One region of the Sphingopyxis sp. MG genome, then DNA from elsewhere that is predicted to be linked to it. Evidence: predicted binding sites of a transcription regulator. Region 1 holds the regulator's gene; each other region holds the start of a gene.

Region 1 (3,777 bases):
CTCGTGCTGCTGTGGCGCCCCGAAGCACTCGCCGGACCCAGCTTCCAGCTCAGCTTCGCCGCGGTGACGGCGATCATCGCATTGCACGAAAGCCGCTGGATGCGCACGTTCCTGGCGCGGCGCGACGAAGGCACGGCGCTTCGTCTGCTGCGCGCCGCGGCGGGATTGCTACTGACGGGGCTGGTCGTCGAGGTCGCGCTGGCGCCGATCGCGCTGTTCCATTTCCACAAGGCGGGGCTTTACGGCGCGCTCGCCAATATCGTCGCGATCCCGCTGACGACCTTCGTCATCATGCCGATGGAGGCGCTGGCGCTGCTGTTCGACGGCGTCGGGCTCGGCGCGCCCTTCTGGTGGGTCGCCGAACAGGCGCTGCGGTTGCTGATCGCGCTCGCCCACCGGGTCGCTTCGGCGCCGGGAGCCGTCGCGACGCTGCCCAGCTTTCCGCCGGGCGGTTTCGCGCTTGCGCTGTTCGGCGGCCTGTGGCTGCTGCTGTGGCAGACGCGCTGGCGGCTCGCCGGGGTGGCGCCGCTGCTGGCGGGGGCCGCCATCCTGCTCGCGCAGCCGCGTCCCGACCTGCTGATCTCCGGCGACGGACGCCACATCGCCGCGGCCGTTCCCGGCGGCGGCTATGCGCTGCTACGCGCGCGGGCGGGGGACTATATCCGCGATTCGATGGCCGAAGCGGCAGGGATCGACGTCCCCTTCACCGCGCTCGCCGATCTCGACCATGTCGAATGCAACGCCGATTTCTGCCGCTGGCGGCAGGGGCAGGGCGCGACACGGCGCATCATCCTCGCCGCGCGTGGCCGCGACCGCATCGATGGCCGCGCCATGGCCGCCGCCTGCGCCGCGGCCGACGTGGTGATCAGCGACCGCTGGCTGCCACGCGAATGCATCGGGCGCTGGCTGACGATCGACCGCGACAGTCTGGAAGCGAGCGGCGGTCTTGCGCTCTATCTGGGCGAGCGACCGCATGTCGCCACCGCGCTGCGCGCCGGCGACGCGCATCCGTGGCGGCGACCGCAACAGGTCAGTGGTAACGACGAAGCAATCCCGACAGGCGGCCCTGCACGATGACGCGCTCGGCCTCGTAGCGCTGCGGTTCATAGGCGCTGTTCGCGGGATCGAGCCGGATCATCGGCCCTTCGCGGCGGAAATATTTGAGCGTCGCATCCTGTCCGTCGACGAGCGCGACGACGATATCGCCTTCGCGCGCGGTGTTCGCCTTCTGGATCAGCGCATAGTCGCCGTCGAGAATCCCCGCTTCGACCATCGAATCGCCCGACACTTCGAGCGCATAATGCTCGCCCGCGCCAAGCAGCGCGGCGGGAACCGAAAGCTGGTTGTGATCCTCGAACGCCTCAATCGGCACGCCGGCGGCGATGCGGCCGTGCAGCGGGACCTCGATGATGTCGTTGGCGGCGATCGGCTTCAACGCCGGCGCCGGCTTGCGCAGCGGCACGACGGTGTCGCGCGCCGGCGCCTTCGCCGCCTCGGGCAGCTTGAGCACTTCCAGCGCGCGGGCGCGATTGGGCAGGCGGCGCAGGAAGCCCCGCTCCTCGAGTGCGCTGATCAGCCGGTGGATGCCCGATTTCGACTTGAGCCCGAGCGCATCCTTCATCTCCTCGAACGAAGGCGAAATTCCGCTCGCGTCGAGGCGCTGCTGGATGAAGTGGAGCAGTTCGTGCTGCTTCGCGGTCAACATCTCTCGGTCTCCATGCTGTCAATGGACATATAGAGAACGATAGTGGAACAGAGCGGAACTTGTCAAGCGATGACGGAGCGGCTTGAGCCGTGGACGCCGTCAGCCCTCCAGCAACGTCCGCGTCGCTACGGTTACGTCCGCCTGCCGCATCAGGCTTTCGCCGACCAGAAAGGCATGGACGCCGCTCCGGGCGAGGCGCTGGCAGTCGGCATGGGCGGCGATGCCGCTTTCGCCGACGAGCAACGTGCCCGGTGGAACGCGCTTCGCAAGCCGTTCGGTGACGGCAAGGTCGGTCTCGAAGGTACGAAGATCGCGGTTGTTGACGCCGATCAGGCGCGATCGGAGGTGGGTGAGTGCGCGGTCGAGCTCGGCCTCGTCGTGCACTTCGACCAGCACGTCCATGCCGCGTTCGAGGGCGGCCGCCTCGATCTCGCGCATCGGCCCGTCGTCGAGGGCGGCGACGATGATCAGGATCGCGTCGGCGCCGATCGAGCGCGCTTCGGCGACCTGCCACGGGTCGATCATGAAATCCTTGCGCAGCACCGGCAGGTTGCAGGCGGTGCGCGCGGCGATCAGAAATTCCTCATGCCCCTGGAACCACGGCGCGTCGGTGAGCACCGACAGGCACGCCGCGCCGCCGGCTTCATAAGCGCGCGCATGGTCCGCCGGATTGAAATCCTTGCGGATCAGGCCCTTGGAAGGCGAAGCTTTTTTGATTTCGGCGATCAGGCCGAAGCCGCCCGCCGCGATCTTCGCCTCGAGAGCCGCCGCGAAGCCACGCACCGCGCCCGCGTCGATCGCATCAAGCTGCGTCACCGATCGGCTCTTGCGGCGCTCGGCGACCTCTTCGGCCTTGGTGGCGAGGATTTCGGTCAATTTGTTCATATGGAATGCTTTTCCGGGCGCTGGGCGTCATTCATCGGTAGGCGATCCAGCAATCGAGCAGCGCGTTGGCAAGCCCCTTGTCGATCGCCTCGGCGGCTTCCTCGACCCCGTCGACGAGGCTGTCGACCGCGCCCGCGACGACAAGCGCCTCGGCGGCGTTGTAGAGCACCGCGTCGCGATAGGCGCCGTGCTCGCCCCGCAGCAGGTCGCGCAAGGCCCTGGCATTATAGCTGGCGTCGCCGCCGCGGATCGCAGCGATCGGATGCGAGGGCAGACCGGCGTCGGCCGCGGTGCTGCGCTGCATCTGCACGCCGTCGGGCGTCACCACCGCCACCTCGTTACCGCCCGCGAGCGACAGCTCGTCGAGCCCTTCGTCGCCCGAAATGACGCGCGAATGGTCGGTGCCGAGCCGGTGCAGCGCTTCGGCATAGACCGGAACATAGGCGGGGCGCGCGATGCCGATGAGCTGGCGCGTCACGCGCGCCGGATTGGCGAGCGGCCCCATCAGGTTGAAGATGGTGCGGCGCGCCAGCGCCTGACGGATCGGCTGGATGCGCTTCATCGCCGGATGATGGTTGGCGGCAAAGAGGAAACAGATGCCGAGGTCGGCGAGCTGCGCCTCCGCCATCCGCCCGGCGCGCTCCATGTCGAGCCCGAGCGCCTCGAGCGTGTCGGCCGCGCCGGATTTCGAGGAAGCGGCGCGATTCCCGTGCTTTGCGACGGGAACCTCGCACGCCGCGACGACGATCGACACCGCGGTCGAGACGTTGAGCGTGTGGTGGCCGTCACCGCCGGTGCCGCAGACGTCGATCGCGCCCGCGGGCGCCTGGATCGGGATCAGCCGCTCGCGCATCGCCTGCGCCGCGGCGGCGATCTCGATCATCGTCTCGCCGCGATCCGAAAGCGCGGAGAGGAAGCCGGCCACCTCCTCGTCGCGGCCGCCGCCGTCGAGCATCGTTGCGAAGGCATGCGCCGCCTCGTCGGGTTCGAGGAAGCGGGCGGGGTCGGGAAAGGGGCCGAAGCGGCTCATGCCGCCTGCCGCTCGGCGACCGGCAGCCCCGCCAGCCGCATGAAATTGGCGAGCATCGCGTGGCCGTGCTCGGTGGCGATGCTCTCGGGGTGGAACTGCACGCCGTGGATCGGCAGTTCGACATGGCGAAAGCCCATCACCGCGCCATCGTCGCTCG
Region 2 (3,777 bases), 1.7 Mb from region 1:
GCTGCAGAACGACGTCTATCTGCAGATCGGCCTGCTGACGACGATGGGGCTCGCGGCGAAGAACGCGATCCTGATGATCGAGTTCGCCGAGCAGGAGGAAAAGAAGGGCAAGCGCGTGATCGAGGCGGCGGTCGAGGCGGCGCGCATCCGTCTGCGTCCGATCCTGATGACGAGCTTCGCCTTCATCTTCGGCGTGCTGCCGCTGGCGCTCGCGACCGGCGCGGGCGCGAACAGCCGCGTCGCCATCGGCACCGCGGTGATCGGCGGCATGATGACCGCCGCTTTCCTCGCCATCTTCTTCATCCCGCTGTTCTTCGTCCTCGTGCGGCGCGGGGTGCGCGACGGGTTCGCGGCGCTGCGCGCCCGTTTCGGCAAACGCGGCGCCGGGCGGGAGGCAGCGGCATGAGGCGCGCGCCGCTCGCTCTCGCCGCATTGCCGTTGTTGCTCGCGGGCTGTTCGCTCGCGCCGCAGACGGTGCTGCCGACGCCGCCGGTGCCGCAAAGCTGGCCGGTGGGCGACGCCTATCTGGCCCACAGCGAGGCGGCGCTGCCGATCCTGTCCTATACGCAGATCTTCACCGACCCGCGGCTGCAGACGCTCGTCGAGCAGGCGCTGGCGGCCAATCGCGACCTGCGCACCGCCTATGCCAATGTCGCCGCGGCGCGGGCGCAGGTGCGCGTGACGCGCGCGGCGCAATTTCCCGCGATCGGCGCAAGCGCCGGGGCCGGCTATGCCGATCGCGGCGCCGGCGGGGGCAGCGGCGATTTCGCCGTGCAGGGCGGGATCACCGGTTTCGAGCTCGACCTGTTCGGCCGTCTCGCCAATGCGACCGAAGCCGACCGCAACCGCGCGCTGGCGACCGAGGCGGCATCGCGCACGGTGCGCCTCGCGCTGATCGCCGACCTCGCGGGCGCCTGGGCCGCCTATGGCGCCGACCGCGACCTGCTGGCCATCGCCGAGGACACCGCTGCCAACGCGCGCGAGGCGGTGCGGCTGACCAGGGCCCGGCTCGACGGCGGCATCGCGCCGCGCACCGACCTGCGCCAGGCCGAACAGATACTGGCGACCGCGGAGGATTCGATCGCCCAGCAGAAGACGGCGCTGGCGCAGGACGAGAATGCGATCCGGCTGCTCGTCGGCGGCGAGGTCGACCGTGCGCTGCTGCCCGCGACCCTTGCCGAGGCCAGCGCCGGAATCGCCGCGCCCCCCGCCGGGGTCCGCTCCGAAATCCTGCTGCGCCGTCCCGATGTGATCGAGGCCGAATATCGGCTGCGCGCCGCCAATGCCGACATCGGCGCGGCACGCGCGCGGCTGTTTCCGGCGATCTCGCTGACGGGCCTCGTCGGTTTCGCGAGCGACGCGCTGTCGGGCCTGTTCGACGGCGGCGCCTTCAACTGGTCGGCGGGTGCCGATGCGAGCGCGTCGATCTTCGATTTCGGCGGCCGCCGCGCCGGCGTCGCGGTGAGCGAGGCGCAGCGCGACGCGGCGCTTTCCAGCTATGAAGGCGCGATCCAGACCGCGTTCCGCGATGTCGCCGACGCGCTCGCGGTGCAGGGCACGATCGCCGAGCGCGTCCGCGCCGCGGCGGCGAACAGCGAAGCGACGGCCGACACCGCGGCGCTGACCGAGGCACGCTATAGCGGCGGCGTCGACAGCTTCCTCTCCAGCCTCGACGCGCAGCGCAGCCTCTACAGCGCGCGGCGCAGCGAAACCGCGACGCGCCTGTTGCTCGCGCAGACGCGCATCGCGCTGTTCCGCGCGCTGGGCGGCGACAGCGGCGCCGGGAGCGACGCGGCGGCGCGCTGAAATCCCTTTCGCACGAAGACGCGAAGCAAGCCCGTGCGGCCTTGGTAAGCGGATCATTATGAATTTCGTGCGTCCATCCTATCTCCCCTCCCGCTTGCGGGAGGGATCGGGGGTGGGCCAGCGGCGTTGCATTCGCCCACCCCGCTGCGGCTAGCGAACAAGTTCGCAAGCCTCGTCGCCCCTCCCGCAAGCGGGAGGGGGACCGAGCCTTTGCAGCCTATTCAAAACGCCCCCACACCCGCCGTCTTGACAAGCGGCGGGACTCACGCGCTAATAGAACATATAGAGAACATATCATGCGCGATTCGTCCTCCCCTCTCGCCGGGCTGCGCCGCCGCATCGCCCGGATCGCCGCCGCCGGCGCGCCGCCCGGCGACGGCGCGTGGCTGACGAGCGGGCATGCGGGATTCGATGCCGCGCTCGGCGGCGGGCTGGCGATGGGGCGAGCGCATGAAATCTTCGCCGCCGACGCGCTCGATGCGGCCAGTGCCGCCGCCTTCGCCGCGCTGCTCGCCCTGCGCGGGCCCGGCGAAGCGCCGGTCCTGTGGCTGCGCACGGCGGACGGCGCGCGGCGTCAGGGGCATCTCTATGCGCCGGGCCTCGCCGAACTGGGGGGCGATCCGAACCGGCTGCTGCTCGTCGAGGCGCGCGATGCGACCGCGCTGCTCGCCGCCGCCAACGATGCCGTGCGCTGCCCCGGATCGGCGGCGGTCGTCGTCGAAAGCCGCGGCGCACTGGCGGCGCTCGACCTGACCGCGGGGCGGCGGCTCGCGCTCGGCGCGCGCGACGCGGGAACGGTGCTGCTGCTGCTGCGCTTCGCCGCCGAGCCGGTGCCGAGCATCGCCGAGACGCGCTGGCGCCTGGCCGCCGCGCCGTCGCGCGAACTGGAGGCGCAGGCACCGGGGGCGCCCGCCTTCGACCTGGAATTGCTGCGCTGGCGCGCCGGCCCTGCGGGCGCGCGCTGGCGGCTGGAGTGGAACCGTGACGAACGAGCCTTTGGGGACGCGGCGCTATCTGGCGCTCTTCTTCCCCTATCTTCCCGCCGAGCGTCTGTCGCGCACCGCGCCGCGGCCGCCTGACGCCCCGCTCGTCTTCGCCGAAAAGCGGCGCGGGGCGCTGTGTCTCGCGAGCGTCGGCGCCGATGCCGAGGCGTTGGGACTGGTCCCCGGCCTGCCGCTCGCCGACGCGCGGGCGCGCGTGCCCGACCTCGCCGTGGCCGCACACGATCCGGCGGGCGACCTGCTCTGGCTCGACCGGATCGCCGAGGGATGCGGGCGCTACACGCCGCTCGTCGCGCTCGATCCTCCCGACGGGCTGATCCTCGACATCGCGGGATGCGCGCACCTGTTCGGCGGCGAAGCGGCGCTGGTCGCCGATGTCGAGTCGCGGCTCGACCGGCTCGGGATGACGGTGCGCGCCGCGCTCGGCCCCACCGCCGATGCCGCCCGCGCGCTGACGCGCCACCCGGCCCCGCCCGCGCCCGACGAAGCGGCGGCGGTCCGGCGCCTGCCCGTCGCGGCGCTCGACCTCGAAGGCGAGGCAACGCGCGCGCTGCTGCGCGCCGGGCTGCGGACGATCGGCGATCTCGCAAGCCGGCCGATGGCGTCGATCGCCGCGCGCTTCGGCGCCGAAGCGGCCGGGAAGCTGCGCCGCATCCTCGGCGATGCGCCGAGCCCGCTCGCGCCGCGCCGGACGCCGCCGCCCGTCGCCGCCGCGCGCCGTTTCGCCGAACCGGTCGCAAGCACGGCGCATGCAACGACGGTGCTCGCCGAACTGACCGCCGAGGCGATCGCGGAGATGCGCGCGCGCGACAAGGGCGGCCGCGCGTTCCACGCCACCTTCTTCCGCAGCGACGGCCTCGCCCGGACGATCGCGGTCGAGACCGGCCGACCGACCCGCGATCCGGCGCTGGTGATGCGGCTGTTCGCCGAGCGCATCGATGGCCTGCGCGACCCGATCGATCCCGGCTTC
Region 3 (3,777 bases), 980 kb from region 1:
CATCTTGCAGCTGAAACGCTCCATCACGCCCTGGTCCGCCGCGTCGGGGCAGGGGCCGCGTTCCTTGGCGAGCAGCATCGACGCCTGGTCGACCTGCGCGCGGATATGCTTGAAGATGCGCAGATTCCACGATTTCGCCATCGCGCCCTCAAAGGGCAGACCGCGCGCCTGGAGGAAGCTGTGGAAGCCCATGACGCCGAGGCCGACCGAGCGTTCGCGGCTCGCGCTGTATTTGGCGCGCGCCATTTCGTCGGGCGCGCGATCGATATAGTCGCTGAGGACATTGTCGAGGAAGCGCATCACGTCCTCGATGAACGGCTTGTCGCCGCTCCACTCGTCCCAGGTTTCGAGGTTGAGCGACGAGAGGCAGCAGACCGCGGTGCGGTCGTTGCCCAGATGGTCGCGGCCCGTCGGCAGCGTGATTTCCGAGCAGAGGTTCGAGGTCGAGACCTTCAGCCCCAGATCGCGGTGATGCTTGGGCATCATGCGGTTCACCTGGTCGATGAAGATGATGTAGGGCTCGCCGGTCGCGAGCCGCGTCTCGACCAGCTTCTGGAACAGCCCGCGCGCGTCGACGGTGCCGCGGACGCTCTGGTCCTTGGGGCTGCGCAGGTTGAACTCGGCGCCGTCGCGCACCGCTTCCATGAACTCGTCGGTCAGCAGGACGCCGTGGTGGAGGTTGAGCGCCTTGCGGTTGAAGTCGCCCGACGGCTTGCGCACCTCGAGGAACTCCTCGATCTCGGGATGCGAGATGTCGAGGTAGCAGGCGGCCGAACCGCGGCGCAGGCTGCCCTGGCTGATCGCAAGGGTCAGCGAGTCCATCACGCGCACGAAGGGGATGATGCCGCTGGTCTTGCCGTTGAGGCCGACGGGTTCGCCGATGCCGCGGACATTGCCCCAATAGGTGCCGATGCCGCCGCCGCGGCTGGCCAGCCAGACATTCTCGTTCCAGGTACCGACGATCCCCTCGAGGCTGTCGTCGACCGAGTTCAGATAGCAGGAGATGGGCAGGCCGCGGCCGGTGCCGCCGTTCGAGAGCACCGGGGTCGCAGGCATGAACCAGAGGCGCGAGATATAGTCGTAGAGGCGCTGGGCATGGTCGGCATCGTCGGCATAGGCGCACGCGACTCGCGCGAACAGGTCCTGATAGGATTCGCCGGGCAGCAGATAGCGGTCCTGCAGCGTTTCCTTGCCGAAATCGGTGAGCAGCGCGTCGCGGCTGGAATCGGTCGCGACCTCGAATCGGCGCGCGTGCACTTTCGGTTCGCCCGAATCGCCCTGCCCGGCGACCGGCGAATCATTCTTCGATTCGGCCGCACCCGGTGCATCGTTCCTCGTCAGTTCCACCGTCGCCACGTCGTTCATCTCCACCCGTTCGGTCTCGCGAAAATCCATCCTGCTTCACCCCGTTTGCATGGCGCGCGACGGCGCCTTCGTTCTTGTCTTGTTCGACTCGGGGCGAAGCCCCAGCCTAGCATCTTTCGGCGCGTCGGGTGGGACATATTTGGCGCACCACGTCCTTTTCCCGCCCCTCTGCACGAAGAGCGACGGAAATCCGCCATTTGCAGCCAGATACAATTTCTTGGGGCCCCCCGACGGATCACCCACCACCTATAGTGCCACTTCGGCGCAGGGATGCAAGAGAGTAAATGCCCGATTACCGACTCGATTCGTCGCTGATTTGATTCGGTTCATCGCTCGCGCACGCTCCGCGACGCGCGCCGGTCACGCTATTCCGCGGCGTTCGACGCTTTCAGGTGCGTGGCCGTCAACGGCCGTGTCATGGCAGGGAGCGGGATGGGGGCAGTGGGGCCCGGGCGCGGACGGAAATGGCTCCATCCCGAATCGCCATTCGCCCAAAAAGAAAAGGCCCCGGCGATGCCGAGGCCCTTCCTGCAGTTTTTCAAGGCTTAGGCGGACGCGCCGCCGATGGCGCTACCGGAGCCACCAAGCCAACCCCAAAACCAACCCATGATCAATCTCCTGTCGGCACTGCCCCACGAAAAGAACAGTTAACCGCGCGTATACCTTAATTTTTAAGGTAAATCGAGTCTTAACCAATGGGATTGCCGCCAGATTGGCAGCTATGCGATGCGGCTGTGGGAGTTGGGGAAGATCGACGCGATCAGATCGGAAAACAACTGCGGTTTTCCAAGATGATAGCCCTGTCCGACGTCGCAGCCGAGTTGATGGAGCAACGCCATCGTCGGGGCGTCCTCGATCCCTTCGGCGACCGCGACGGCGCCCAGGCGATGCGCCAGATCGATGGTCGATTTGACGATTTCGAAGTTGCGCTGCGAATCGCGCATCGTCATCACGAATCGCTTGTCGATCTTGATCTCGTCGGCTTCGATCTCGGTCAGATATTCGAGGTTGGACTGGCCGGTGCCATAATCGTCGATCGACAGGCGGATGCCGGCACGACGAAGCTGCGCCAGCGTCTGGCGCGCCTGCCGGCTGTTCTCGATCTGCGCGGTTTCGGTAATCTCGATCGTCAGCAGTTCGGGCGGCAGATGATGCGCCGTGAGCATCACGCGGATCGTGCCGACGAGGTCGTCATGGTCGAGCAACGCCGCCGACAGGTTCACCGACATGTTGGCGTGGAGGCCGCGAGCATGCAGCTGGGCCGCCGACCGGATCGCCTGGTCCATGACGAACAGCGTCAGGCGATAGATGTCCTGGCTCTTCTCGGCCTGGACGATGAACTCGTCGGGCGGGATGGGGCCGCGCGTCGGATGCGTCCAGCGCACCAGCGCCTCCACCCCGACCAGCTGGCCGGTCGCGATGCCATATTGCGGCTGAAAGGCGACCCAGATGTCGCCGCCGGTCAGTGCGTCCTCGAGCTGCGAATGGAAACTCAATTGCCAGCCGGCGTCCTCCTGCTGGCGCGGCATATGTTTGGTCCACAGCGTGCGGGTGCGGACCGCGTGATCGGCGGCAACCAGCGCCGCGGCCAGCCGCTGCGCATTCGATCCCTCGAACTCGTCGTTGACGCCGAAGGCGATCGCGACGTCGATGCGCGCGCCGCCGATCGTCAGCGGGGCGTTGAACAGCGCGGCGAGGCCCGCGAGTTGCGCCTCGATCTGGCTGTGCTGATAAAATGGGACGAGCCAGGCGAAGTTGCCGTCGGGGTCGTGGTGCAGCGCCGTCGACTGCGACGCGAGCTGCAGGCGTCGGGCGACCTGCTCGACGAGCTGCTGGCTGCCTTCGCCGGGCAGAAAGGCGACGAGATCGCCGAAATTGACAAGCTTTGCCGCAACCACGGTGTGGCTTCCGAACGGCGCCTGCGACCGCAACGCCTCGAAATTGGGTAGCCCCGATACGGGATTTTCGTGGAGCGCCGATTCGCGGCGGCGGCGGCGCGAAACATTGGCACCGAACACCCCGATCAGGACCAGTGCGGCGCCGATCGAACAGGTGACGAGCATCGTCGTCAGCCAGACCTTGACGACGATCAGCGCCGCGATCGTGCCCAATGCGGTCGCATTGAACCATCGGCCACGGCGGAAGGCGACGGCGCCCAACGTCGTGAGGAGGGCGAGCGCGAACGCCGGCATCCAGCCTATGTCGGCCGGATTGCCGCGCTTCAGCGTCTCCGCGCCGATGACATGGATGAAGGCGCCCGGCACGCGATTATGTCCCGGCAGAAAATGCGCGTCCTGAAAGGAGGGGGCGGTGGGTGCGAAGACGACATCCTTGCCCGCCAACTCGCGCCGGCCGACCTTTCCCGAGAGCAGGTCGATGGCCTCATAGACGGGAATGGAGCTGGTTCGATAG
Region 4 (3,777 bases), 370 kb from region 1:
CCGGCGGATGGGCTGAGGATGCGGGTGATCGCCGGCGAGTGGCGCGGCCGCAAGCTGCTCGCGCCCCGGAACGACGCGACGCGGCCGACTGCGGACCGCACGCGCGAGACGCTGTTCTCGATGCTCGCGAGCCGCCTCGGCAGTTTCGAGGGGCTGCACGTCGCCGACCTGTTCGCGGGTTCGGGCGCGCTCGGCATCGAGGCGCTGTCGCGCGGCGCCGCGCACTGCCTGTTCGGCGAGCAGGACAGGGACGCGCTCGACGCGCTGCGGAAAAACCTCGCGACACTGGGTGCGGGGCAGCGCGCCGAGATTCGCGCCGGATCGGTCCTTTCCCTCGGTCCCGCGCCGCGCGCCTGCGACCTGCTGCTGTTCGACGCGCCCTATGGCACCGGCGCCGGCAGCGTCGCGCTCGACAAGCTGGCCCGCCTCGGCTGGGCCGGCCCCGACAGCTGGGTTTCGATCGAGACCGCCGACCGGGAAGCGGTCGATGTCCCCGGCTTCGGAATCGAGGCGGAGCGCCGCGTCGGCAAGGCGAAGCTGACCCTGCTGCGCCGCGCCTGACCATCGTTCAGCCGGCGGCGGCGCCCTGCCGGCGCACCATCAGCAGCCCGATCCAGCTGACGACCCCGGCCAGCGCCAGATAGAGGCCGACGACCTGCGTCCCGCCCCAGTCGCCGAGCGCCTGCGCGATGATCGGCGCCAGCGCGCCGCCCAATATGCCGCCGACGTTGAAGGCGACGGACGCGCCGGTGTAGCGCACCTCGACGGGGAACAGCGCGGTCAGCCAGCTGCCGAGCGGGCCATAGACCAGCCCCATGACGAACAGCGATGCCGCGAGCCCGAGGAAGATGAGCGGCCACGATTGCGACGCCAGCGACGGCCCGAACAGCAGCCCGATCAGGATCGTCGCGCCGCACCCCCAGGTCAGCACCCGCTGCGCGCTGACCGCGTCGCTCCGGTAGCCGGCATAGACGATCCCCACCGCCATGAAGAGGATCGCGCCGAGCTGGATCAGCAGGAACTGCTCCTTCGGATAGCCGAGCGCCGTCGTCCCGTGGGCCAGCGCGAAGCTGGTCGCGAGATAGAAGATCGCGAAGCAGGCGACGACCGCGAAAGTGCCCGCGAGCGTCGGGACGAGGTGGCGGCGGAACAGCTCGCCCAGCGGCACCGCGACGGGCGCCTGCCTTTCCAGTGCGTCGGCGAAGGCCGGCGTCTCACCGATCTTGAGCCGCACCCAGAGCCCGAGCCCGACGAGCACCGCCGAGACGAGAAAGGGGATGCGCCAGCCCCACGCCGCGAACTCCGCATCGCTGAGCCACAGGCCGAGCAGCAGGAACAGGCCGTTGGCGGCGATGAAGCCGACCGGCGCGCCGAGCTGCGGAAACATGCCGAAGCGCGCACGCCAGCCCGGCGGCGCATTCTCGACCGCCAGCAGCGCCGCCCCGCCCCACTCGCCGCCGAGCCCGAACCCCTGCCCGAAACGCAGGATGCACAGCAGCAGCGGCGCGACCCAGCCGACCATCGCATAGGTCGGCAGGAACGCGATCAGCAGCGTCGAGGCGCCCATCAGCATCAGCGAGGCGACGAGCGTCGACTTGCGGCCGATGCGGTCGCCGTAATGGCCGAAGACGATCGCCCCGACGGGCCGCGCCAGGAAAGCGAGCCCGAAGCTCATGAAGCTCAGCATCAACTGCGCCGAGGGTGATTCGGATGGAAAGAACAGCGGCCCGAACACCAGCGCCGCGGCGGTGCCGTAGATGTAGAAATCGTAGAATTCGACCGCGGTCCCGACGAGGCTCGCGGTCAGGATGCGCGCCTGCGCGCGATAGGGTGTCAGATCCACGGGCGGCGCCCCTTCCCTTCGTGATGGCGGGTCGCTTTGAACGGATCATGCGCTCCGGCGCAAGACCAAAGACCGTCCGCCGCGCAGCGCCGCCGCGTCCCGCCGCCTTGCACTGGACAGCATCGGCGCCGTTCCCTAATCGTTCGCGCGTGAACAGCCGCCCAGCCTCCCCGCCCGATCTTCCCCCGCCGCACCCATCGGACCCGCCCTATCTGCAGGGGCTGAACGGCCCGCAGCGGCAGGCGGTGCTGACCACCGAAGGCCCGGTGCTGATGCTCGCAGGGGCAGGCACCGGCAAGACGGCGGCGCTGACGGCGCGGCTGGCGCACATCATCGCGACGCGGCGCGCGTGGCCGTCCGAAATCCTGGCCGTCACCTTCACCAACAAGGCGGCGCGCGAGATGCGCGAGCGCATCGGCCGGATGATCGGCGACGCGGTCGAGGGGATGCCGTGGCTCGGCACCTTTCACAGCATCGCGGCGAAGATGCTGCGCCGTCACGCCGAACTGGTGGGACTGCAGAGCAATTTCACCATCCTCGACACCGACGACCAGCTTCGCGTTCTCAAGCAGCTCATCCAGACCGAAGGGCTCGACGAGAAGCGCTGGCCGGCGCGCCAGCTCGCGGGGCTGATCGACAAGTGGAAGAACCGCGGCCTGACCCCGCCCGACCTCGACGCCGCGGACCGCGAAGCCTATGCCGATGGCAAGGGGCAGCATTTCTATGCCCTTTATCAGGCGCGGCTCAAGACGCTGAACGCCTGCGATTTCGGCGACCTGCTGCTCCACATGCTGGTGATATTGAAGACGCACCGCGACGTGCTCGAACAGTATCAGCAGCGCTTCAAATATATCCTCGTCGACGAATATCAGGACACCAACGCCAGCCAGTATCTCTGGCTCCGCCTTCTCGCGCAGGCGCGCAAGAACATCTGCTGCGTCGGCGACGACGACCAGTCGATCTATTCGTGGCGCGGCGCCGAGGTGGCGAACATCCTGCGTTTCGAAAAGGATTTCCCCGGCGCGACCGTGATCCGCCTCGAACAGAATTACCGCTCGACCCCGCAGATCCTTGCCGCCGCCTCGGCGCTGATCGCCCAGAATTCGGGGCGGCTCGGCAAGACGCTGTGGACCGATCTCGACGCGGGCGACAAGGTCCGGGTGGTCGGCGTCTGGGACGGCCCCGAGGAAGCGCGGCGGATCGGCGAGGAGCTCGAAGACCTCCAGCGCCGCGGCACCAGCCTCGACCGCGCCGCCATCCTCGTCCGCGCGCAGTTCCAGACCCGCGAGTTCGAGGATCGCTTCATCGCCATCGGCCTCCCCTACCGCATCGTCGGCGGCTACCGCTTCTACGAACGCGCGGAGATTCGCGACGCGCTCGCCTATCTGCGCCTCGTCCAGTCGAGCGCCGACGACCTGGCCTTCGAACGGATCGTCAACGTGCCGAAGCGCGGGCTCGGCGACAAGGCGGTGTCGCGCATCCACCAGTTCGCCCGGATCGAGCGCACGCCGCTGTTCCATGCCGCGGCGCGGATCACCGAGACCGACGAGCTGACCCCGCAGGCGCGCCGCCAGCTCGCGAACTTCGTCGCGATGATGCGCAGCTGGCAGGCGAAGGCGAACGACCTGCCGCACCCCGAGCTGACCCAGCTGATCCTCGACGAATCGGGCTACACCGCGATGCTTCAGGCCGACCGCAGCGCCGAAGCGGCGGGGCGCCTCGAGAACCTCTCCGAACTCGTCCGCGCGATGGAGGAATATGATTCGCTTGAAGCCTTCCTCGAGCATGTCAGCCTCGTCATGGACCGCGACAACGACGACCAGACGGAGACCGTCACCATCATGACGATCCACGCCGCGAAAGGCCTCGAATTCGATCATGTCTTCCTCGCCGGATGGGAAGACGGCGTCTTTCCGTCGCAGCGCGCGATGGAC

What was found. The regulator LexA, encoded in region 1, represses DNA repair genes until DNA is damaged. The targets are predictions, from matches to a motif close to GTTCCNCNCTTGTTCT.
Region 2: a site for LexA is predicted at 2,082-2,097, ahead of C3E99_RS20165 (ImuA family protein). Genes of this name have one in related genera too.
Region 3: a site for LexA is predicted at 1,436-1,451, ahead of C3E99_RS13670 (ribonucleoside-diphosphate reductase subunit alpha). Genes of this name have one in related genera too.
Region 4: a site for LexA is predicted at 1,974-1,989, ahead of C3E99_RS07520 (ATP-dependent helicase). Genes of this name have one in related genera too.

Annotation. Positions count from the first base shown of each region.
Region 1 is NZ_CP026381.1:2,002,098-2,005,874, reverse strand. It holds gene C3E99_RS09335 (ComEC/Rec2 family competence protein) at 1-1,077, shown strand, start outside; gene lexA (transcriptional repressor LexA) at 1,031-1,705, opposite strand; gene trpC (indole-3-glycerol phosphate synthase TrpC) at 1,805-2,590, opposite strand; gene trpD (anthranilate phosphoribosyltransferase) at 2,622-3,620, opposite strand; gene C3E99_RS09315 (anthranilate synthase component II) at 3,617-3,777, opposite strand, start outside.
Region 2 is NZ_CP026381.1:3,679,978-3,683,754, forward strand. It holds gene C3E99_RS16835 (multidrug efflux RND transporter permease subunit) at 1-406, shown strand, start outside; gene C3E99_RS16840 (efflux transporter outer membrane subunit) at 403-1,806, shown strand; gene C3E99_RS20165 (ImuA family protein) at 2,103-2,885, shown strand; gene C3E99_RS16850 (Y-family DNA polymerase) at 2,788-3,777, shown strand, end outside.
Region 3 is NZ_CP026381.1:2,981,551-2,985,327, reverse strand. It holds gene C3E99_RS13670 (ribonucleoside-diphosphate reductase subunit alpha) at 1-1,395, opposite strand, end outside; gene C3E99_RS13665 (EAL domain-containing protein) at 2,085-3,777, opposite strand, start outside.
Region 4 is NZ_CP026381.1:1,629,677-1,633,453, reverse strand. It holds gene C3E99_RS07535 (pseudouridine synthase) at 1-16, shown strand, start outside; gene rsmD (16S rRNA (guanine(966)-N(2))-methyltransferase RsmD) at 19-561, shown strand; gene C3E99_RS07525 (MFS transporter) at 569-1,837, opposite strand; gene C3E99_RS07520 (ATP-dependent helicase) at 1,993-3,777, shown strand, end outside.